Regions from separate parts of the Mycolicibacterium phocaicum genome, predicted to be linked through region 1. Evidence: predicted binding sites of a transcription regulator. Region 1 holds the regulator's gene; the other holds the start of a gene.
What was found. The regulator LexA, encoded in region 1, represses DNA repair genes until DNA is damaged. The targets are predictions, from matches to a motif close to CGAACANNTGTTCG.
Positions count from the first base shown of each region.

Region 2: a site for LexA is predicted at 8,233-8,246, ahead of G6N46_RS01035 (HNH endonuclease signature motif containing protein). Genes of this name have one in related genera too.

Region 1 covers NZ_AP022616.1:1,259,941-1,271,923, reverse strand. The annotation lists gene hflX (GTPase HflX) at 1-23, shown strand, start outside; gene G6N46_RS06185 (PE-PPE domain-containing protein) at 25-1,683, opposite strand; gene G6N46_RS06180 (DEAD/DEAH box helicase) at 2,051-3,418, shown strand; gene G6N46_RS06175 (acyl-CoA dehydrogenase family protein) at 3,515-4,672, shown strand; gene G6N46_RS06170 (LGFP repeat-containing protein) at 4,847-7,081, shown strand; gene lexA (transcriptional repressor LexA) at 7,148-7,837, opposite strand; gene G6N46_RS06160 (LysM peptidoglycan-binding domain-containing protein) at 8,088-8,561, shown strand; gene nrdR (transcriptional regulator NrdR) at 8,673-9,137, shown strand; gene G6N46_RS06150 (alpha/beta fold hydrolase) at 9,144-10,166, opposite strand; gene G6N46_RS06145 (proteasome assembly chaperone family protein) at 10,211-11,152, opposite strand; gene G6N46_RS06140 (trypsin-like serine peptidase) at 11,347-11,983, shown strand, end outside.
Region 2 covers NZ_AP022616.1:208,257-220,239, reverse strand. The annotation lists gene G6N46_RS01070 (precorrin-2 C(20)-methyltransferase) at 1-803, shown strand, start outside; gene G6N46_RS01065 (DUF4139 domain-containing protein) at 831-2,711, shown strand; gene G6N46_RS01060 (cobalt-precorrin-6A reductase) at 2,695-3,420, opposite strand; gene cobM (precorrin-4 C(11)-methyltransferase) at 3,420-4,175, opposite strand; gene cbiE (precorrin-6y C5,15-methyltransferase (decarboxylating) subunit CbiE) at 4,172-5,359, opposite strand; gene G6N46_RS01045 (decaprenylphospho-beta-D-erythro-pentofuranosid-2-ulose 2-reductase) at 5,388-6,146, opposite strand; gene G6N46_RS01040 (F420-dependent biliverdin reductase) at 6,182-6,595, shown strand; gene G6N46_RS01035 (HNH endonuclease signature motif containing protein) at 6,823-8,229, opposite strand; gene G6N46_RS01030 (4-coumarate--CoA ligase family protein) at 8,524-10,143, shown strand; gene G6N46_RS01025 (hypothetical protein) at 10,140-10,835, opposite strand; gene G6N46_RS01020 (methionine synthase) at 10,952-11,962, opposite strand; gene G6N46_RS01015 (ArsR/SmtB family transcription factor) at 11,973-11,983, opposite strand, start outside.

The sequences.
Region 1 (11,983 bases):
TCGGCGAGTTCGTCACCGCCTAGTTCACGCGGCGGCCTTGGCCGGCTTGTCGGCCTTGTCGGCGGCCGGCTTCACGGCCTTGGGGGCCTTGACCTTCTTGTCCTTCTTCGGCTTCTTGGTCTTATCGGTGGTCTTGTCGCCGGTCTTGTCATTGGTCTTGTCGGTGGCGCCGGTCTGACCGTCCTTGGCCGGGTCGGTGCCGGGCTTCGGGTCCTGCTTCGGGCCGGTGGTGTCGGTGGTCTTTGGATCCGTCACCTTGGTGTCCGGGGTCTTGGTGTCGGTGTCCTTGACGGCCGTGATCTTCGTGTCGCCGTCCTTGGTGTCGGTGTCCTTGGTGTCCGGGGTGGTCGAGAGCTTCGGAGCAGTCACGGGCGCGAGCTTGGTGTCACCGGTCGGGGTGGCGGAAACCGCCTTCGGTGCGGTCGAGCCGGACAGGGCCGCGACCGTCGCCGGCGCGGGGGTCGGGGTGGTCGCGGCGATGGGAAGCTGCACCTTGCCGCCGGTGATGTCGCTGATCGCGGCCTTGACACCCTCGCCCGCGGCGTTGATCAGGTCCACCGTCAGCGTGATCGGGTTGATCAGCGGGATCAACCGGAACGGCGCCGGGACGCCCGGGCTCAGGCTGCGGTCATAGCCGGTGTCGATGAGCACCCGCAGCACGGGGGAGACCAGGTCGACGATCGGCTTGATGATGAAGCTGGTGTGGGTGAAGCCGCCGAACTCCAGGAACGGCCGCACGATCGGCAGGGTCTTGGTCGGGATGGTGATATAGGTGGTGTCGCCGTACACGGTCTGGTTCGCCGGGTCCTTCAACGCGGCGTCGAGCTCTGCGGGCGTGTACTCGAGGTCGGGGATCTCACCGGGATCGCTGTTCTCGTTGGGCGCCAGGTAGGTGCCGTGGGTGTACCAGAAACCGGCGATGGCGTTGAGGTCGGCGAGCAGGTTGATCGGGTACAGCGGGAAGTCGGACACGCCGTCGTACTCGAAGGCGATGTCGGTGGTCTTGATGCCGGTGTTGGTCGGTGCCGGCAGACCGAAGGTGACATCCAGGATCGGCACCGTGCCGAGGAAGGCCAGTCGCTCGAACAGACCGCCGTTGGGCCGGTTGGTGTTGCCGATCATGACGAAGGCCAACGAGGCCTTCTGCGCGTCGGTCAGTCCCGACAGCGTGGCCTTCTCGCGGCTCACGATGTTGCCGCCCTGGGAGTAGCCGAAAATGATGACCGGGTTCTGGGGTGTCGCCGCCGGCAGTGCCAGCTGCAGCTGAGTATCCAGCGCAAGGATGCCCTGACCGGTCGAGTCGTTCCACTTTGCGCCGGACAGGCCGCCCCAGCCGGGCAGCGGGATGGGCCAGAACTGGGCCGGGTAGTTGATACCCGTCAGTGTGCAGCCGTTGGTGCTGGTGCACACCGGTTGGAGTTGTGCGTTGAGGTTGAACGGTGCGATGTAGTAGTCGGTCGCGTTCTCCTTGTATCCCGCAACGACATTCGCGTTCGGGGTGCCGGTGCCCGGGACGATCAGCGCGGTCGCGGCGAGGGTGAACGCGGCCGTCACCATCGAGACCACGCCCAGCAGAACCGTGCTCAGCACCGTCAGCATCACGGCCACGGCTGCGGGGATGGTGCGTCCGAAGTTGCGCATCGCCTCGCCCCCTTTCGACGTCGCCGATCCGATGATCGGCACCTGTTTCGCATCGTCGCACTGTGACCGGACCGGGACCGGGTGTTTGCCGAAAATTTGTCGGGCGTGTCGATTCTTGGGTATGGCAGTGCGCAGATCGTGGGTGAAATCACACCACTGCGATACTCTTTGCGGGACAGGGCTTTTCGTCCCGCGGCCGGCCGTACCGATTGCCGTGGTCGGCGACGGGCGATGTTCGGTACTAAGCTCTGGCTCAACATCAGTTGCGCTCCTTCGCAGGACACGCCCACTGATCACGTCGTGGAACGGCTGAGAGCCGTGTCAGTCCATCTGCACCAGCACTTCTCGCGGCGACCGATACTGCCGCCGGCATTGTCGACCCTCCGTGCCGGAAAGGCTGTACTCATCCATGTCTGCAGAACAATCGTCGTCCTTCGCTGAACTCGGCGTCCCCGAGGCGCTCGTCGCCTCGCTCGCCGGCCGCGGCATCGCCGCGCCGTTCCCCATCCAGGTCAGCACCCTGCCCGACACCCTGGCCGGCCGGGACGTCCTCGGCCGCGGCCGCACGGGCAGCGGTAAGACGCTCGCCTTCTCCATTCCGCTGGTGGCCCGGCTGGCCGGCGCCTCGCGACGTCCGTCGCGTCCCACCGGCCTGGTGCTGGCCCCGACCCGCGAGCTGGCCACCCAGATCGCCGCGACCGTCGAACCGCTGGCCACTGCTGTGGGACTCAAGGTGACCACCATCTTCGGTGGCGTTTCGCAGAACCGTCAGGTCGACGCGTTGCGCGGCGGCGTGGACATCGTCATCGCCTGCCCGGGCCGTCTCGAAGACCTCATGAAGCAGAAGCTGGTGAACCTCGACGCCGTGCAGGTCACGGTGCTGGACGAGGCTGATCACATGGCCGACCTGGGCTTCCTGCCGGGCGTCACCCGGATTCTGGCGGCCACTCCCGCCGGCGGTCAGCGCATGTTGTTCTCCGCGACGCTCGACAACGGCGTCGACAAGCTCGTGCGGCGCTTCCTGTCCGATCCCATCACGCATTCGGTCGACGAGATCGATGCGCCGCCGCCGGCCATGACGCACCACGTGTTCCACGTCGCCGGTGTCGCCGAGAAGCGCGACCTGGTGCAGCGGCTGGCGTCCGGCACCGGCCGGCGCATCCTGTTCATGCGCACCAAGCACCAGGCTCGCAAGCTGGCCCGGCAGCTCACCGAATCCGGTGTGCCGTCGGTCGACCTGCACGGCAACCTGTCCCAGCCCGCGCGGGACCGCAACCTCGCCGCTTTCAGCTCGGGAGAGGCGCGCGTCCTCGTCGCCACCGACATCGCCGCGCGCGGTGTGCACGTCGACGAGGTCGAGCTCGTGGTCCACGTGGACCCGCCCGCCGAGCACAAGGCGTACCTGCACCGCTCGGGACGTACGGCCCGTGCCGGAAGCGCCGGCGACGTCGTGACCGTGGTGCTCCCGGAGCAGCGCAAGGATGCCCAGCAGCTGCTGCGCAAGGCCGGCATCACGGCCCGGCCGCAGGAAGTCGTCGCCGATTCGGCGTCGGTGCAGGCGCTGGTCGGAGAGATCGCGCCGTACCGCGCGCCGGCCCCCAAGGAGGCGCCCGCGCCCCGGGGCGGCAACCGTCCGGCCAAGACGGCGACCGCCGGGCAGGCGCAGCGCCGCCGCCGGCGTTCGAGCGGTGGGCTGCAGGCGCCCGGGCGTACCCAGGGTGGTCGTTCGCAGGGGCAGCCGGGCCGTTCGCAGTCCGGCCGCAGCCAGGCGAGGTAGTCGCCACCCGGCGACGCGCCGGGTGTGGGCCCGCTCACAACCAACCGCCCGGTTGGGATAAGTTGTTGCAAACTTATCCAGTACCGGAGGTCTCACATGGGTGTCATCAAGTACGACCGCACGTTGTTCGAACCCGAGCACGAGCTGTTCCGGGAGTCGTACCGCGCGTTCCTCGACCGCCATGCCGAGCCCTACCGCGAGGAGTGGGAGAAGGCCAAGATCGTCGACCGCGAGGTCTGGCGCGAGGCGGGTAAACAGGGTTTTCTCGGCATGGCCGTGCCGGAGGAGTACGGCGGCGGCGGAAACCCGGACTTCCGCTACAACGTCATCGTCAGCGAGGAGACCGCGGCGGGACGACACAGCGGTCTGGGCTTCACGCTGCAGAACGACGTCATCGCGCCGTACCTGCTCGAGCTGACCAACGACGAGCAGAAGCAGCGCTGGCTGCCCGGTTTCTGCAGCGGCGAACTGATCTGTGCCATCGCGATGACCGAACCGGGCACCGGTAGTGACTTGCAGGGCATCAAGACCCGTGCGGTCAAAGACGGCGACCACTACGTGCTCAACGGCTCGAAGACGTTCATCACCAACGGTATTCACGCCGACCTGGTGATCGTCGTCGCTCAGACCGACCCGGACAAGGGCGCGCAGGGCTTCAGCCTGCTGGTGGTCGAGCGCGGCATGGCGGGTTTCGAGCGCGGCCGTCACCTCGACAAGATCGGCCTCGACGCGCAGGACACCGCGGAATTGTCGTTCACCGAAGTCAAAGTCCCGGCCGAGAACCTGCTGGGCGTCGAGGGCATGGGGTTCGTCTATCTGATGCAGAACCTGCCGCAGGAGCGTATTTCCATCGCCGTGATGGCTGCCGCGGCGATGGAGGCCGTGCTGGAATCGACATTGCAATACGCCAAGGAGCGTAAAGCGTTCGGCAAGCCGATCGGCAGCTTCCAGAACAGCCGATTCGTGTTGGCGGAACTGGCGACAGAGGCCACGGCGGTGCGAATCATGGTCGATGAGTTCATTCGCCTGCATCTCGATCGAAAGCTGACAATCGACCAGGCGGCGATGGCCAAATGGTATTCCACAGAGGCGCAGGTTCGCCTGGTCGACCGGTGTCTGCAGCTGCACGGCGGCTACGGCTATATGCGCGAATATCCCATTGCGCGGGCATTCCTGGACTCGCGCATCCAGACCATCTACGGCGGGACCACCGAGATCATGAAGGAGATCATCGGCCGCGGATTGGGCGTTTAACTAATTGCCGCGCGAATTTATTCGCATATCGAAGCGCGACACACTGGTGCGTCACCGCCCGATATCCCGCACGATGGGCATGAACTGAAGCAAAGTTGACAGAATCTCTCAATCAAGAGAGTTTGTCTGACGGAATTTTGTATCCGGAGTTTTGCCGACCGCGGGAGGAATTCGATGACCGGGCTGCGAACCCGTGGCGGATGGGCTGGTGTCGGGGCCCTTTCTGTCGCGGTGGCATTGCTCATGGCTCCGACGGCATACGCGACACCGGAAAGCGACGCCGACGCGGCGATATCCCACACGTGGGATGCCGCGGGCGGTGACACGGGTGAGCTGGGTGCCAAGGACGGTGACGTCTACCAGGTCGGCGCGGGCTTTGCGCAGAACTTCGCGGGCGGCAAGATCTATTTCAGCGAGGGCACCGGCGCCCATCTCATTTACGGCGCGATCCTCGACAAGTACCAGGCCTTGGGCGGCGCCGCGGACAGCGATCTCGGCTTCCCGACCATCGACGAGGGCGCGGGCAAGGCCACTGACAGCCGCAACAGCACCTTCAGTGCCGCTGACAAGCCGGTCATCTTCTGGACGCCCGACAACGGCGCCTGGGTGGTGCGCGGCGCCATCAACGCCGCCTGGGACAAGCTCGGCGGGTCGGCCGGCACCCTCGGCGTACCCACGGCCGACGAGTCCTGGAAGGGCGACGTCGTCACCCAGCCCTTCACCGGCGGTGAGGTGAGCTGGAACGCCAAGACCAAGGCGTTCACCACCACGCCGGCCGACCTGGCCGGCCAGCTGACCGGCCTCGACGTGCCGGGCGACGCGACGACGGCCATCGCCGCCGCACGACGGGCAGCCGGCGGGCCGCAGGGCACCCTCGGAGACGAGCAGGGTGCCCAGTACAAGGTCGGCGACGGCGTGGCACAGAACTTCGCCGGCGGCACCATCTTCTATTCACCGGCGACCGGTGCGCACGCGATCACCGGCGACGTACTGGCCAAATACCGCGCGGCCGGCGGCCCGCAGGGCGATCTCGGATTCCCGGCGAGCAACGAGACCGACGGCGGCATCTCGCCCACGAGCCGCATCGCCACGTTCGCCGCCGCCGACAACCCGGCGATCTTCTGGACGCCCGAGCACGGCGCGTTCGTCGTCCGCGGCGCGATGAACGCGGCGTGGGACAAGCTCGGTGGCGCGACCGGCAAGCTCGGCGCGCCGACCGCCGATCAGACCGTCAGCGGCGACGTCGTCAGCCAGAAGTTCACGGGCGGTTCGATCTCGTGGAACAAGTCCAGCCGTGCGTTCAGCACCGAGCCGGCAGAACTGGCGTCGCAGTTGGGCGGCCTGCAGGTACCCAGTGTCGATCTGCCGGGCGGGGTGACCTCGCAGTCCGACGAGGCCGGCAAGTGGTACCAGTTCCACTGGTGGTGGTTGCTGGCGATCATCCCGCTGCTGCTCGTCGTGGTCGGCATCGTGATCGCGTCGCTGCTGCGGCGCCGGCGGCACGCCGGACCGGACGCCGTCGACGATCAGGACGCGTACGACTACGACGACCACGAGCTCGGCGACGGGGAGTACGGCGACCCGCAGTATGCGGACGGCGGTGTCGACAGTGAGTACGGCGACGAGTTCGCGGCCGAGGACCAGCAGTTCGACGGCCCGCACGGCGGGCCCGCGTTCCAGAGCAACCCGGACGTCATCGACACCGCGCCGACGGTGTACCCCGATTTCACGGCCGAGCAGCCCGCCGACGAGCCCGCCGACGGTGAGGCGGACGCCGATGCCGATGCCGAGGCGCAAGCCGAGCTCGACGCCGAGCCGGTCGACGCGGCCGAACCCTACGAGCCTGAGCCGCAGGCGAGCGGCGACGACGGCGACCGCGAACCCGCCGACGAACCGACGGCCTCGGTGCAACTCCCGGATGCGTTGCGTCGTGGTGGCGCGGCGGCGGGCCTGACCGCGGCCGGGTTGGCGGGCTTCGCCGGACTTCGGCCCCGGGACCCCGCCGACCGTGTCTGGGCTGCGCCGGCCGAGGACCAGGAGACCGAGGACCAGGCTGACGAGCGTGCGTCCGAGCCCGAGGAACAGGTGGCCGAGGCCGAGACGCCGGAGGTTTCGGAGGCGGAACCGGCAGCCGAGGCTCCTGTGGACGAGGCGCCTGCGGAGGACGCCGTCGCGGCCGGTCCGGCCAGCGGCCGGCACCATGCGCTGGGGGCCGAGGAACCCGAGACCGCGCAGATGTCGTTCCGCGTCGCGACCGGTGCGGAGCCGCCAGAGGGCTACGGCATCAAGGCCAATACCGAGTCGGGTTTGTACTGGGTGCCGGGATCTCCCGGGTATGACGAAGCGCCCGTCCAAATCTGGTTTGCCAGTGAGGAATTCGCGGTCACCAACGGGTTCATCCGCGGCTGACCGGAGTCATGACTGAGCCCCGCTGCGAGCGACTGCAGCGGGGCTCATCTCTAGGTCTGGCAGCCCTCAAATCTTGCGGATGACGGTCACGACCTTGCCGAGGACGACCGCGTCGTTGCCCGGGATCGGGTCGAACGCCGGGTTGTGCGGCATCAGCCACACCTGGCCCTTGGTGCGCTTGAAGGTCTTCACCGTGGCCTCACCGTCGATCATCGCTGCGACGATGTCCCCGTTGTCGGCCACGTTCTGCTGCCGCACGACGACCCAGTCGCCGTCGCAGATCGCGGCGTCGATCATCGACTCGCCGACCACCTTCAGAAGGAACAACGAGCCCTCACCCACGAGTTCGCGGGGGAGCGGGAAGACGTCTTCGACGGCCTCTTCGGCAAGGATCGGGCCGCCGGCGGCGATCCGGCCGAGCACCGGCACGAACGTCGGTTCGGGCAGCGCGTCCGAACCGGAGACATCGGTTGTGATGGTGGCGCCCGTCGAGTCGTCCGCACCGCGCACGTCCACGGCGCGCGGGCGGTTCGGGTCGCGGCGCAGGTAGCCCTTCTTCTCCAGCGTGCGCAGCTGGTGGGCCACCGACGAGGTCGAGGTGAGGCCGACGGCGTCGCCGATCTCCCGGATGCTGGGCGGATAGCCGCGGGTGGTGACCGAGGTGCGGATGACGTCGAGGATGGTCCGCTGGCGCTCGGTGAGGCTGCTGGACCGTCCGCCTGGCTGGGTGTCCGGGGTATCGGTGCTGTCGCTCATGCAGACGAATCTAGCCCAGTGCGGACGATTCATCAAACATGTGTTCGAGATCGGGCGGGTCGGCGTGTCGCGGACGGATCTCGTCGTGACGTCGTGAAAGGGGCGGCGGAGTCGGCGAACGGAACTTGTCGGTGGGTCGTCGTATCGTTCGCAACAGTTCGATCACATGTTCTACCTTTCGAACATTTGGGCGATATAGTCGAACACAAGAGCGATCGAACCTATGTACGAACTCCTGAGAGGAACCGACATGACCGTCATCACCCGCGAATACCCGACCGACGTCGTCGTCCGCACCGTGCCTCGGCGTGGAGATGTGAATCCGCACCGCCAGGCCCGGCTGCGGCCGGCTGGTTCCCGTCCTGCGGGCGCGGCCTTCCGCCACCGCGGTACGGGAGTACTGACCTCCCGGGCCTCGCACCGTCGCAACCCGATCACGCCGTTGACCACGGTGATGCTGGCTCTGGTCGCGGCCGGGATCACGGTGTGGCTGGGCCTGGTGGCGCAGTTCGGCGAAGCTGTCCAGCCGACATCGTCGGCGGCCTCGGTGCCCGCACAGCTCGCGGTGGTCCGGGTGCAGACCGGGGAGTCCATTCAGCAGGTCGCCCGGCGCGTGGCGCCCGACGCGCCCGTCAGCGCCGTCGTCGACCGCATCAAGGAGCTCAACAAGCTGCCGTCGGTGGCACTGAACGCCGGTCAGACGCTGATCGCGCCGGTCGGCTGAGGACAGCCCGTGCGCACCTCGATCGGCACGGCGCCCGGCCGCGTCCGAGCGGCACGGGTAGGCTCAAGACCGTTCGAAACGGTCGATTGTCGGTGCGGCGAAGGAGCGGTGATGCACTGTCCGTTCTGCCGGCATCCGAACTCGCGTGTGGTCGATTCACGGGAAGCTGATGAAGGGCAGGCGATTCGGCGTCGCCGGTCATGCCCGGAATGCGGCCGCCGGTTCACGACGGTGGAAACTGCGGTCGTCGCGGTGGTCAAACGCAGCGGCGTCACAGAACCGTTCAGCCGGGACAAGGTGATCAAGGGCGTGCGGCGCGCCTGCCAGGGTCGGCAGGTCGACGACGATGCCCTGAACCAGTTGGCACAGAAGGTCGAAGATGCGGTGCGGGCCACCGGATCTCCCGAAGTGCCGAGCCATGAGGTCGGGCTGGCGATCCTCGGCCCTTTGCGTGACCTCGATGAGGTCGCCTATCTGCGGTTCGCCTCCGTGTACCGCTCATTCTCGTCCGCTGAGGACTTCGAACGCGAAATCGAGGCGCTGCGCGCGCACCGCGGCGTGACGTCGTCGGGCTGACTGCCGCTAGGTCGCGCTGCGTTCGTCGGTCTCCATCGCGTCGAGCACCGCGAACTTCGTATCCTGCGGGGCGTCGATCGATTTCGCGGTGACGCCGGTCTGCAGTAGGCCGCGCAGGGCATCGCGGTCGTACACCGACGGCGCGGTGGTGTCGATGAACTCCTCGACGAGCTTCACGAACCGATCGGGATCGTCATGAAATGGGAAATGGCCCGAGTTGTCGAAGAACTCGAGCCGAGAACCTGGCATCGCGGCATGGGCCAGCTCGCCATGAGCAGCCGGGATGACGGCATCGTGGGTGCCCCAAACCAATTGCACCGGAATGGCTTCGGTCAAATAACATCGATCCAGCATCGTGACCACCTGGCCCCGCCAGTCGACCACCGCACGCAGGGTCCGGGCAAAGGCGGACGAGGCCTTGGGTTCGGGCAGGTCGTTGAGGATCCGCAGCATGTTCGGCAGGTCGTGACCCAGACCGGTCGACCCGAGCAGCGCGCCGCCGAGACGTCCGGCGAGCTGAAGCGCGGGCAGCACCAACGGGATTCGCAACAGCGCCAGCGCTTCGGTGCCCAATGGCAGGGCCGCGAGCCGCAGCGCGATGTTCACGTCGCGGGTGACGCCGCCGGCACCCACCAGCACCAGGCGATCGATCAATTGCGGGAATTGATAGGCGAATTGCATGGCCACGCCGCCGCCCAGCGAATGGCCGACGACCGTTACCCGTTCGATGTCCAGCACGCTGAGCAGGTCCCGCATGCCGTTGGCGTACGCCGCCACCGAGTAGTCGGCGCGCGGTTTGTCGGACTGGCCGTGACCCAGCAGGTCTGGGGCGATCACGGTGAAGCGCTGCGCGAGGCGCGTCTGAACGGTCTCCCAGGTGGTGGAGTTGTCACCGATGCCGTGGATGAGCAGGATCGCCGGTCCCGAACCGGCTATCCGGTACGCCCGCCGGTAACCGTGGATGGTGCGGTATTCCAGCCGCGGCGTGACGTCGCGCACCGAGTGCAGGGTGGGCTTCCCATCGGACATCGTCCCAGCTCCTTCCCATCGTGTCGGCGGAGCCGACCGCGTGGTCAGTCGCCGACAGTGCCGTCGTCGCCGGCCTGGGGATCGGAGAATCCGTCGCCGGACTGTTCGGCGAGGAACTGCTCGAACTGTGCGCCGAGCTCGTCGCCGCTGGGTAGTTCCTCGTCACGTGCCAGCAACGACCGATTTTCCTGAGCAGCGACGAACGAATCGTACTGTTGTTCCAGTGCACTGACCACTTGAGCGACTTCGGCGCTGGCCTCCACCTGCTCACTGATCTTCGTGTACACCTCGGCGCCCGCCTCGGACAGCTCGTGGAGCGGGATCTGCAGCGATGCGATCCGCGAGACCTCGCCCAGCAGGGCCTCCGCGGCCGGCGGATACGCGGTTTGCGCCAGGTAGTGCGGCACGTGCACCGTGAAGCCCAGAGCTTCGTGGCCGTGCTGAATCATCCTGTACTCCAACAGGTTCGACACGCTGGCCGGAACCTGCACCTCGCCCACCCATGGCGTGTGATCAGCGATCAGTTCCTTGTTGCCCGCGTGTGCGGTCATGGTGACGGGCCGCGTGTGCGGCACCGCCATCGGGATGGCGCCCAGCCCGATGACCTGCCGGACCCCGAGCCGCTCGGAGAGCAGCCGCACCGCCGTGATGAATCGTTCCCAGCGCAGGTCCGGCTCCATGCCGGCCAGCAGCAGGAACGGCGTCCCGGCGGTGTCGTGCAACGCGTACAGATTCAACTCGGGGTCGTCGTACTTGGTGAAGTGATCGGTGGTGAACGTCATCAGCGGTCGACGCGACCGGTAGTCCAGCAGCTCGTCGATGGCGAACGACGCGACCAGTTCGGTGTCGAGCGTGTTCTTCAGGTGCTCGGCAGCCAGCCGGATGGCATGGCCGGCATCGGAGAAGCCTTCGAGGGCGTGCACCATCACCGGTCCGCGGCCGTCGGCGGCGGACAGCTGGGGCGCGGGGAACTCCAGCTCGTACATGCCGCTCTGCTCGGGCTGATACTGCTGGCCCCGGTGGTCTTCGGGCCGCTGGTCGCTCGCGTCCGCGTGCCCGTCGTGCTCGCTCACCTTCACACTCCTTGCCGTACTGCCTCGCCCACATCTCGCAGTGGGGTGCGTCTCCTACAAGTGTCTCGCATTCTCACCTTGTTCCCCGGGTCACCCCGGAGTACGCCATGGTGCACCAGATGCTGCTCGGGCAGGAGGTATCGGGCAAGATCGGACAGATGCTGGGCACCCGACTGGTCGTGAGCGCGCTCGTCGCGCTGTTGGCCACTGCGTGCAGCCCACCTCCGATCAAGGCCGACCCCCGCACCGGCGACGTCGGCACGGTCAGCGCAGGTGCGGCCGCAGTCCCGGGGCCCCGTCTCGATCCGCGCGTCGGAGCGGTGTTCCTGGGCAGCGATTCGGTACACACCTGCAGTGGCGCGGTGCTCGACTCACTGGCGGGAAATCTCATCATCACGGCCGCCCACTGCCTCGATTCGTCGGTCGAGGCGACGTTCGCACCCGGTTACCGCGGCGGCGTGCCCGGGGACTTCTGGCACATCGACGCGGTGTACCTGGATCCGCGCTGGGTCCGTGGCCAGGACCCGGCAGCCGACTTCGCGATCGCCCGGGTCAGCCACGGCGGCGCGCCCACGACCGAGACGCTGGAGCACCGCGCCGGCGGCGGCTTCGTGCTCGGCGCGGCGCCCGGTCCGGACGTTCCGATCACGGTGACGGGATACCCGCTTGGTGACGGCGGCGGTCAGGTCAGCTGCAGCGGTCCGACGTCACGCCCGGATCGCGGTTTCCCGGCGCTGCGCTGCC
Region 2 (11,983 bases), 1.1 Mb from region 1:
ACGAGACGACGGTGCCGTACTTCTCGATCGCGATCCTGCCGGGCGGCCGGCAGGATCAGGCCACAGCCGGCAGCGTGGTCGTGGTCGGGCTGGGGCCGGGCGATCCGGAGTGGACGACGACCCAGACCCGTCGGGAACTTGCCGCCGCCACCGACCTGATCGGCTACGGGCCGTACTTGGACCGGGTGCCCGAGCGTCCCGGTCAGCAGCGGCATCCGAGCGACAACACCGACGAACGCGCCCGCGCCGAGCTGGCCTGCAAGCTGGCCCAGGAGGGCCGGACCGTCGCCGTGGTGTCCTCGGGTGACCCCGGCGTGTTCGCGATGGCGACCGCGGTACTCGAGGAGGCGCGGCAGTGGCCGGGTGTCGACGTCCGGGTGATCCCGGCGATGACCGCCGCACAGGCCGTGGCCAGCCGGGTCGGTGCGCCCCTCGGCCACGACTATGCGGTGATCTCGCTGTCCGACCGGCTCAAGCCGTGGGACATCATCGCCCAGCGCGTCACCGCCGCCGCCCGCGCCGACTTCGTGCTCGCGATCTACAACCCGGCATCGAAGACCCGCACCTGGCAGGTGGCCGCGATGCAGGACCTATTGCTGGAGTACCGGGACCCGAACACCCCCGTGATCATCGGTCGCGACGTGGCAGGGCCGAACGAAACGGTGCGCGTGGTGCGCCTGGCCGACCTCAAGCCCACCGAGATCGACATGCGCTGCCTGCTGATCATCGGATCGTCGCAGACGGTGTGGCACTCCACCCCCGAGGGCGACCGGGTGTTCACCCCGCGGTATTACCCACACTGATTCGCTTGGGCCACTAGGGTTTCCGGAATGAGCGAAAGCCCTCGAGTCACGCGCCTGGTCATGTACAAGCACGGCATGGCGCTGGTCGAACGCAGTGGCCCGGTCGACGGCGATTTCGCCCTGACGTTCCGCCACGCCCAGATGAAGGACGTGCTGAAGTCGCTTTCGGTGACCAGCGTCGGCGGCGGCGAGCTGGCCGTCGGGGCGGTCTCGTTCGACACCCCGACCGATCCGCATACCCAACTGGGTGGCCGCGGGGTGCAGATCGAGTCGGGCAACGCGCTGCGCGGACTGTTCGACGGGTTGCGGGGCCGGACGGTCGAAGTCGACTGCGGCGACACCCGGCATCGGGGCGAGGTCATCGGTGTCGACGAATCCGCGAAGTATCGGCAGGTGCTGGTCCTGCGCACCGACGCCGGGGCGGTCAGCCTGATAGAGCTCGCCGACGTCGGCGCCGTGACGCTGACGGAAGGGCCGTCGCGCGAGAACCTCGAGTACCTACTGGACCGGTCCCGCGCGCTGACCGCGGGCCAGCATTGCCAACTGGGCGTACAGGTGCAGGGCAGCGGGACCGTCCAAGTGTCGTATGTGGTGCCGGCCCCGTTGTGGCGGCTGTCGTACCGCCTGGTCCGCGACGGTGACACGCTCGTCTTGACGGCGATGGGCATCGTGCACAACCCGGTCGACGAAGACCTCACCGACATCGCGCTGACCCTGACCACCGGTGAACCGGTCTCCTTCGACATCGACCTGTACGAGAGCAAGCACGCGCGCCGGGAGGTCGTCGAGGAAAGCCGCCGCGGCGCGGCTCCCGTGGTAGCCCTGGCGAAGACGCGATCTCCGGCTGCGGCCCCGGTGGCGATGGCGATGCCCGCGCCTGCCGGAGCGGGGTACTTCGACGCGTATGCCGATGCCGTCGACGATGTCGAAACCGCCGACCGCGGTGAGTATTTCGAGTACCGACTGAGTACCCCGGTGTCGCTCAAGCGCGGCGGCGCGTCGATGATTCCGCTGGCGGTACAGGCCGTCGACGAGGTCCGGCGCGAGTTGGTCTGGAACGGCCATGACCGCTCCCCCGTGATCGTCCTCGTCTTCACCAATACCGCGGGCATCGTGCTCGAGGAAGGTCCCGCCGTGATTTACGAGCAGGACGCCTATGCCGGTGAAGCGATGGTGCCCTTCACGGCCCGCGATGCAAAGGTGCGCCTGCCGTTCGCGAAAGACCTTGCGGTGCGCTGCCGGCAAACCTCGACCGTCAGCGACGTCACCGCCCGCGTGCGCCTTGCCCGTGCCGCGCTGGTGCACGAGCAGCGCCGCGAGAGGCTGCACACCTTGCGAGTCGAGAATGACCATGCCGAACCGGTCGACGTGATCTTCGAAGTCCCCCGTGTGCAGGGGCACCGCGTCGAACCGCGGGACAACGTCACCGCGATCGCCGACGACGGGACCAACCACCGGATCACCGTCACCGCGGCCGGCCACGGGGCGGTCGAAGCCACGGTGCTGGAAAGCTGGCCGCTGTCGAGCGAGATCGACTACGAGCACCTCGCGCCGGGTCAGCTCGAGGAGTGGCTCGCCGACCGGTCCCTCGACGAGGCCACCATCACCGCGCTCGGCGATGTCCTGGACAAGTGGGCGGTCGCCGAGCGGCTGGAATCGGGCGCCGAGCAGGTCGAGGCCGCGCGTTCGGGTGACTACGAGGCGCAGAGCCGAATCTCGGAGCAGCTCAACGTTCTCGGCACCGACGGGCCCGAAGGCGAGCTGCGGCGTCGGCTCATCGTGGACCTCGAGGCGCTGCGGGACCGCAGCACTGAGCAGGGCCAGAAGGTGCGTCAGCTCCGCGACGACGCGGAAGCGCACCGGCAGGCGGCCTGGGACGAACTCCAGCGGCTCATCGGCGCGCCCTGACCCACGCTTCCGCCTCGTCGACGGTGGCGGCTGTCGCCACGCCGTCGGGCAGCGCCGGCCGGTCCACCATGATCACCGGAACGCCGAGCGCTTGTGCCGCATCGATTTTCGCGCGCGTCATGCCGCCGCCGCTGTTCTTGGTGACCAAGGCATCGATGCGATGGTCACGCAGCAGCGCCAGCTCGTTGTCGTAGTCGTACGGGCCACGGGACAGCAGGATGTGATGATGCCGCGGCAGCGTCTCGGCGTCCGGCGGCGTGACGGCGCGGATCAGAAACCAGGCGTCGGAGCCGCGGAAGGCCGTCGTGCCCGAGCGCCCCGTGGTGAGGAAGACCCGTTGGGAGCCGCGGTCTTTGACGGTTTGTGCGGCCTGCCGGTCATCGGCGACCACGATGGCGTCACCGTACGGCCACGCCGGCCGGGCCAGCACCAGGTGCGGCAGGCGCAGGCCGGCGCAGGCCTGGGCGGCATTGGCGGTGATGTTGGCGGCGAACGGGTGCGTGGCGTCGACGACGGCGGTGATGCCGTTGTCCTGCAGGTACGTTCGCAGGCCGGCCACGCCACCGAAGCCGCCGATGCGTACCGGGCCGACCGGCAGCGCCGGGTCGGGGACGCGGCCGGCCAGAGAACTGATGAGCTCGATGCCGGGGTGCAGCCGCTTGGCCAGTGCCCGTGCCTCGGACGTGCCGCCCAGGAGCAGTAGCTTCATCAGTGGGTGGCCCCGCGGCGGCGGCCGCTGGAATACAGGTAGCTCTCGGCAAACCCTTGAGCGCCCAAGGCATCTCCGACAAAGATGACCGCGGTCTTGGTGATGCCCGCTGCCTTGGTCCGCTCGGCCAGTTCGGCCAGGGGGCACGTGATGACCTGCTCGGTCGGCCAGCTCACGAAAGCTACCACCGCACAAGGGGTTTCCGGACGGTACCCGCCTTCGAGCAGCTGCGGGACGATGTTGTCGATCTGGGCGGCCGCCAGGTGCAGCACCAGGGTGGCGCCGGGCTTGGAGAGGGCCACCAGGTCCTCGCCGTCGGGCATCGCGGTCGACAGCGTCGCCACCCGGGACAAGGTGACGGTCTGGGCCACGCCGGGCACCGTCAGCTCGCGCCCGAGTGTCGCGGCCGCGGCGGCGAATGCCGGTACACCAGGGACGATTTCGTAGGCGATACCGAGCTCGTCCAGCCGGCGGCACTGTTCTGCCACCGCACTGTAGATCGAGGGATCGCCCGAGTGCAGGCGCGCCACGTCGAGTCCAGCCTCGTGCGCGGCGACCAACTCACCGATGATCTGTTCCAGGTTGAGCGGGCCGGTGTCGACGACCCGCGCGTCCGGCGGGCAGTCCGCCAGCAGATCGTCGGGCATGATCGAGCCGGCGTACAGGCAGACCTGGCACGACCGCAGCAGCCGCTGCCCGCGCACCGTGATGAGATCGGCGGCGCCGGGACCCGCGCCGATGAAGTACACCGTCATTCTTTGACCACCGTCCACTGGGTTATCGGCAATGCCGGGCGCCAACCGGTGAAGCCACCGATCGGTTCGCCGTGATAGTGCTGGAACCGACGCAGATCGCCACCCAGCTTCGAATAAAGCTGCACCACAAAGGCTTCCGACTCTGCCGTCACCGCATTGGCGACCAGCCGGCCACCGGGTTCGAGGGCGTCGTAGCAGGCGTCGAACAGCCCGGGCCGGGTCAGGCCGCCACCGATGAAGATGGTGTCCGGGCCGGCCACGTCGGCGAAACTCTCCGGCGCCGCGCCACGGACATCGACGCGGACGCCGAACGTGGTGACGTTGGTGGTGATTCGCTGACGGCGCACGTCGTCGCTCTCGAAGGCGACCGCCCGGCCGCCCGAGGCTCGGCACCATTCGATGGCCACACTGCCCGAACCCGAGCCGACGTCCCAGAGGATTTGATCTGGGCGCGGCTGCAGCGTGGCCATGGTCACCGCGCGGATGTGCTGTTTGGTGATCTGCCCGTCGTGGTCGAAGGCGTTGTCTGCCAACACCGCCCCGATGCGGAGATCGGGTGCGTACCGCACGGCGATGACATTGAGTGCGTCGACACGCGGGCCCCTGATGTCCCACTCCTGCGCTGTCATCGTGGTGACGCGTTCGGCCGGCCCGCCGAGTTGTTCCAGGACGGTGAATGCCGAATAGCCGCGTCGGGTTTCGGTGAGCAGTCGGGCCAACGCCCGCGGGGTGTCGGCTCCCTTCGACAGCACGATGGCTTGTCCGCCCAGTCGCATCGCGGTGTGGGGTGCGGCATTGACGAGGCTGATCACCTCGGTGTCCTGGACGCTCCAGCCCAGGCGCGCGCACGCCAGGGTCACCGAGGACACGTGCGGCAGCACCGTGACGCGATCCCGACCGAACAGCCGGATCAGGGTGGCGCCGATGCCGTGCAGCATCGGGTCGCCGGATGCCACCGCGTGGACATCCCCCAACCCGTCGAACAACGTGGGCAGGGCCGCCAGCATCGGCGACGGCCAGGCCCTCCGCTCGGCGGTGACGTCCGCGTCCAGCAGGTCCAGCTGCCGCGGACCGCCGAAAATCACTGTGGCGCCGAGTAGTTCGTCACGAGCAGCCTGGCCGAGCCCGGCCATGCCGTCGGCGCCGATACCGACGACCGTGATCTTCCCTTCGCTCTCGCTCATCCGCGTCCTCGGCTCTTCACGCAAGCGCTCATCGCGGCATCTTCCGCCAGATCGCCTTCGGCACGAAACGAGTCGTGAAGATCAGCGGGCGGATACCCCACGGCACCCAGACGGCGGACTTGCCCTTTCGCAGTGCTGCCCCGGCCGCCTCGGCGACCTGCGCCGGCGTGCTCGACATCGGCGCCGGGTCCATGCCCTCGGTCATCCGCCCGATCACGAAGCCGGGTCGCACGATGAGCAATTGGATGCCGGTGCCGTGCAGCGCGTCGGCCAGCCCGCAGGCAAAGCCGTCCAGCCCTGCCTTGGCCGACCCGTACACGTAGTTGGCGCGGCGGACCCGCGCCCCGGCGATCGACGAGAACACCACCAGCCGACCTCGGCCGGCGGCGCGCATGTGCTGTGCGAGCAGCGTCAGCAAGTTCACCTGGGCCACGTAGTCGGTGTGTACGACGGCCACCGCGTGCGCCGCGTCGTCCTCGGCGCGCGCCTGGTCCCCGAGGACACCGAAGGCCAGGACCGCGGTGCCGATGGGCCCGTGTTCGGCTTCGATCGCGTTGACCAGCGCGGCGTGCGACGTCAGGTCGTCGGCGTCGAACTCGCAGGTCCGCACGTCGGCGGCGCCTGCCGCGCGGACAGCCTGCGCCTCGCCGGTCAGCTGGTCGGCCCGGCGCGCGGCGAGCACCACCGTGTTGCCCGGCGCGAGCCGGACGGCCAGTTCCAGGCCGATTTCGCTGCGGCCGCCGAAGATGACGACCACCTCGCTACTGGTCTCCGCCGTGTCGTTCACGGCTGCGATTATCACCTGCGCTACTTTTGATCACGATGGCGAAGGCAACGACACGGCTCACCAGTGACGCGCTGGCATTCCTCACCGAGCGTCATCTGGCCATGCTGACCACCCTGCGGTCGGACAACTCCCCGCACGTCGTGGCTGTCGGATTCACCTTCGACCCGAAGACCCACATCGCGCGTGTCATCACCACCGGCGGTTCCCAGAAGGCCCTCAACGCGGCCCAGCGTGGCGTCGCCGTGCTGAGCCAGGTCGACGGCGCCCGCTGGCTGTCCCTGGAAGGCAAGTCGACCGTCAGCAACGACGCCGACGACGTCCGCGACGCCGAGCTGCGCTACGCCCAGCGCTACCGCACCCCGCGGGTGAATCCCCGTCGCGTCGTGATCGAGGTCCGGGTCGAGCGTGTCCTCGGCTCAAGTGAGCTGCTGGACCGCGGCGAGGCTTAGTCAACTTTTCAGGTTCTTCTCCGGCGACCTGCTGATCGTGGTGACGGTTCGACTCCCACCATCTGACACTCAATCGCTCTGCGGATAACGGCTCGGGGCGGCGGAGTGGGCCGATCCGCGGTCGGCTACGGCCAGGCGTGCAGATCCCGCGGCGCGTGGTGCCGCGGGGCGTGCGGTACCGCCGCCGCGGTTGGTCGGCGTGGCGTTCCGGCGCCGTTGGCGCTGGATCAGCTTGCGGGACTGTCGGTTTCGCCATCGCCGCCGCCTTCGCCCTCGGCCGGGTAGAGCGTCGGGCGGTGGTACTGATTCGTCCTTGGTTGGCCGACATCGAGCAGTGGTGGTGGGGTCCAGTGGGTGCGGCCGTCGGGGCCCATGGTGGTGCTCCAGCCGCCGGTGTCGACCAGCCGGTTATCACAGCCACAGGCCAGGGTCATGGCGTCAACATTGGTCAGGCCGTCCTCGCGCCAGTTGGTGATGTGATGGGCCTGGCTGCGCGAGGCCGGGGCGGTGCAGTTGGGTTTGGTGCAACCCAGGTCCCGGGCGAACAGGGCCAGCCGCTGCGCGGCGCTGGCGGTGCGCGCCGCCCGACCCAGATACAGCGGCTGGCCGGTGTGGTCATCAAACACCGCGAGGTAGTTGTCCGACCCCTGTGCGGCCATCCGCACCAAATCCTTCACCGGCAGCTTCGTCCCGGTGTGGGTCACAGCCATCCCGGTGCGCTTTTCCAGGTCGGCGACGGTGCAGGTGGCAACCACCGCGACGGGGAGCCCGTTGTGCTCGCCCAACATGCCCGAGGTCAGGGCCATGCGGGCCACCCACATCTGCGCATCATGCTGACGCTGCGCCAGGGTGCGGGTGTCGTTCGCGATCTGCTCGGCCGTCGGTGTCCCCGAGTAGCAGGGCGTCTCATCAGCCGGGTTGCACATCCCGGGCGCGGCGTACTTGTCGTAGATCGCATCCCAATACGCCCGAGCCTCGGGGGTCATCGTGCCGGACACCTCGCTGGTGCCATCGGCGCGTTGCTTACCGTGGGCGATGCCCCGTTTGCGGTCACGTTCGGCGTCATCGGGTTCGGGACCGTCCTGATCCAGCCGGTACAACAAATCCGCGGCCGCACGCCGAAGCTCTTCAGGGGTTTTGACCCGGGCGCCGGCCACCAAATCCTTCTCGCACTGGGCGACGGTGATCGGGTCGGCCGCCCACAGCGGCAGCTTCTGGAAAAACCAGGTGATCACCTGCACGTGCTCACTGTTGATCGCACCCTCAGCCAGCGCGGCGGCCACCAGCTCCCACACCGGGCCCAACGCCTCCCCGGTGATCGCCGACCGCGGACCCAGATGGTCACAGTCCCGAACCCGGCGACGCGCCTCCTCGCGGCTGACGCGGAGCCGGATATGCAACACCTCAGGCCAATTCTTGGCCCCGATCTCTTTAGCGGTGGCCTGAGTTTGGGCGGCGGCCAGAATCTGCTGATCGACCGCCTCGGCCGCGCACTTCAGGGTTTCGCGGCGCGACTGCAACGCCAACAACGTTTTGATGGGCAGCCCGCTGTAATCCAGGGACGCGAGCCGAGCCTGCGAAGCCTCGTACGCGGCGTACGCCTCCTCGATGACAGCCGGATCGGTCAACCCCATAATCGAACAATAGTTCGAAGCACCGACAAGAAACCGCGGCACGTGTGACACCAGTTACCCACTGTGACCAGCGCAAACAAAGTGACCAAAGTTTTTCTCGCGGTGGCCGTTCAGAACAGCATGAACTGGCCGCCGGCCGGCGTCCGGTCAGCGAAATGGACGCGCCGTGGCGGCGTGCCCGACGGGTGCGTTGCGCATGGCCGACGACATGTAACGCGGCCCGCCAACCGGCCTGACAACGGCAACCAACCGGCATGACGCACGTCACCCCGGCATGGTTCGATCTAAGACGCCATGACTATCGCGAGCCCTTTCCCCGAGGTCCAGATCCCGACGTCGGCCGTCTACGAGTACATCTTCGGTTCGCTGGCCGAACAGGATGCCGATCGCATCGCGATCACCGAGGTCGCGACCGGTGCCGAGTACACCTACCGCGAGCTCATCACCCGGATCGAGGCCTTCGCCGGCGCGCTGGCCGCCCGTGGTCTGGGCGTCGGCGACGTGGTCGGCCTGCTGGCACCCAACAGTGCCGCGTTTGCCATCGCCTTCCACGGCATCCTGCGGTCCGGCGCCACCGCCACCACGATCAACGCGCTGTTCACGGCCAAGGACATCGCCAAACAACTGACCGACTCCCGTGCGGCCATGCTGATCACCGTCACGTCGCTGGCGCCGCAGGCGCTGCAGGCCGCCGCCGAGGTTGGGCTGCCCGCCGATCGTGTCGTCGTGCTCGACGGTCCCGGCACGGCGGCCGACGGCCATCCGAATGCCGCCGAACTGCTGGAGGCGGCGTCGCCCGCGCCGCAGGTCAGCTTCGACCCGGCCACGCACCTGGCGGCCCTGCCCTACAGCTCGGGTACCACGGGAAATCCCAAGGGCGTCATGCTGACCCACCAGAATCTGGCGGCGAATGTGGCGCAGATTCGGCCCATCCAGGGCCTGATCCCCGAGGACCGCGTGCTCGCGGTGCTGCCGTTCTTCCACATCTACGGCATGACGGTGTTGCTCAACTCGGTGCTGCACGCCCGGGCCCGGCTGGTCATCATGCCGAGCTTCGACCTGGCGCTCTTTCTCAAGACCATCCAGGACCACAAGTGCACGTTCGCGTTCATCGCGCCGCCCGTCGCGGTGGCCCTGGCGAAGCATCCGATGGTCGACTCCTACCGGCTCGATTCGCTGAAGGGCCTGATGTCGGGCGCCGCGCCGCTCGATGACGACCTCGGGATGGCGGTCTCCGACCGCCTCGGCTGTCCCATCGTGCAGGGCTACGGCATGAGTGAGCTGAGCCCGGTGAGCCACTGCATGCCGTTCGACGGCGGCCGCGAACTCGTCGGCGCCGTCGCACCGTTGAGCTCGTGCGGCTGGACCGTGCCGAACGCCGTCAGCAAGATCGTCGACCCCGATACGGGAGCCGAGATCGGCCGACCCGAGCACGGCCTCAGCGAGGTCGGCGAACTGTGTTTCCGGGGCCCCAACGTCATGGCCGGGTACCTCAACAACGACGCCGCCACGAGCGAGACCATCGACGCCGACGGCTTCCTGCATACCGGTGACCTGGCCCGGGTCGACGCCAGCGGCTGCATCTACATCGTCGACCGGCTCAAGGAACTCATCAAGTACAAGGGCTACCAGGTACCGCCGGCCGAACTCGAGGCCGTGCTGCTGACGCACCCCGGTATCGCCGATACGGCAGTGGTCGGGGTGCGCGATCCGGAATCGGGCGAGGAAGTACCCAAGGCGTTCGTGGTGCTGCAACCGGAGTCGGCGTTGACGGGCGACGAGATCATGGATTTCGTCGCCGGTCAGGTGGCGCCGTACAAGAAGGTCCGGCGGGTCGCGTTCATCGATGCGATCCCGAAGTCCGCGGCGGGCAAGATTCTGCGCCGCGAACTGCGCGACATCCGCGAGGTCTAGCCCGGCAGCGTCTGGCCGATGTCGCGCGCGGCCCGGGCCTGGCGATAGCCGACCGCGAGCCCGATGAGCGGCATCAACACCAAGCCCGCCAGCCCGAACAGGTCGCCCCGCAACCCGACCGGCTCGGCGGCGGCCCATACCGGGATACCGGTGTGGTCGGCCGCCAGCAGATCCGCGTCGCCCTCCATGCGCGGCGCGGCCGGCGCATGCATCTCGACGGCCAGTGGGGCCGCCGCCGGCGCCGCCCACCACGAACGTCCTGCCGTCGTACCGGTGTGCTGTTCGGCTACGACGACGGGCACCATCGCGTTGGGTGGCGTGAGGGGCGCGGCATCGGGGCCGTCGGAACCTCTGTTCGACTGGGCGTTCGCGCCGTTTCCGTTGCCGTTTCCATTGCCATTTCCATTGCCGCCGCCCTTGCCGTTCGACGAACTGCCGGAGTTGGTCTGGCCAGACACCGACGAATTGCCGGCGGGATTGCCGCGCGTCGCGGAGCCGCCGTTGCCGGAATTGCCGTTGCCGGGATTGCCGCGGGAGGAGCCGCCTTGGGAACTCCCCGACTTACCGTTCCCGCCATTGCCGTGAGACCCGCCGGGGTCCGCGGCCGCGACGGCCGGCGAGGGACCGGCCAGCGCCAGAAACGCCGCGACCGAAAGGCTGGCGACCGTCAGCAGCGCATCGTCACGGCGCACGTCCGCCCCCGATCACTTCCGCTGAGTGGCACCCCGCAGCGCACTCTGGACCTTCATCATGGCACGTCACCGCGCCGAGATTGACGATTTCCGCGGTTCGCTGGACACGGCAGAACTCACGCCGCATCCGGGTCCTGAGCAATGCCGTCGGCGGCCTTGCGGAGCACGGTCAGCGCCGTACGGGCCCACTTCTCTGTGGCGCCGGCCAGGCCGCAGGAGGGCGTGAGGCCGACGCGCTCGCGCAGCACCGTCCGGGGAAACCCGAGCCGGTCGGTGACGCTCGCGGCCGCGGCGGCCACGGTCTCGACCGGCACCGGGCGGTCGGGTGCCACGCCCGGCACGACCCCCAGCATGATCGTCCGGCCCGCCTCGACCCACTCACCGATGCCATCCAGGTCGGCCGCGATCAGCTTGGTCACGTCGACGGAAATGGCACTGAAAGCGGTGCGCGCCAGGGTTTTCCACGGCACCTCAGTGGCACAGACATGAATGCTCGCCGGTCCGCCGACCGTCGCGATGCACTCGTCGAGCAGACTCGCGGCCAGTAGCGCGTCAACCGGCGCCACCGGCGACATCCGGGTCACCCCGGTAAGCCGCCCGGCCAGGGCTGCGGGCAACGCCGGTTCGTCGAACTGCACCACCACCTCGGCGTCACAGCGGCGCGCAACCTCGGCGCGATGGTGCGCGACGCCCTCGGCGAGCGAACCCGTCAGGTCCCGCAGGGCGCCCGGATCGGTGATTGCCCGGTGGCCGCCGGACAACTCGAGTTCGGCCGCCAGCGTCAGCGGACCCGGGACCTGCACCTTGATGGTCCGTCCCGTCCCGCGCAAGCCGGACTTCTCCCACGCCTCCTCGAGCGCGTCGACATCCTCGTCGAGCAGGCCCGTGGCGCGGCGCACGACGGCACTGCGGCCGGGTGCAATGCGGTAACCGCGGGGGACGGTATCGATGCCGATGTCGACGAGCAGTGCGCCCGCCCGTCCGATGATGTCGGCGCCGATGCCACGCGCCGGCAGCTCCACCAGATGCGGCAGGGCGGGCAGCTCACCGACCACGACCGCCGCCGCTTCCCGGGCGACCGTCCCCGGCCACGAGCCGATACCGGTTGCCTGAGCGAAAACAGTCACGCCGCCAACACTATTCGATGG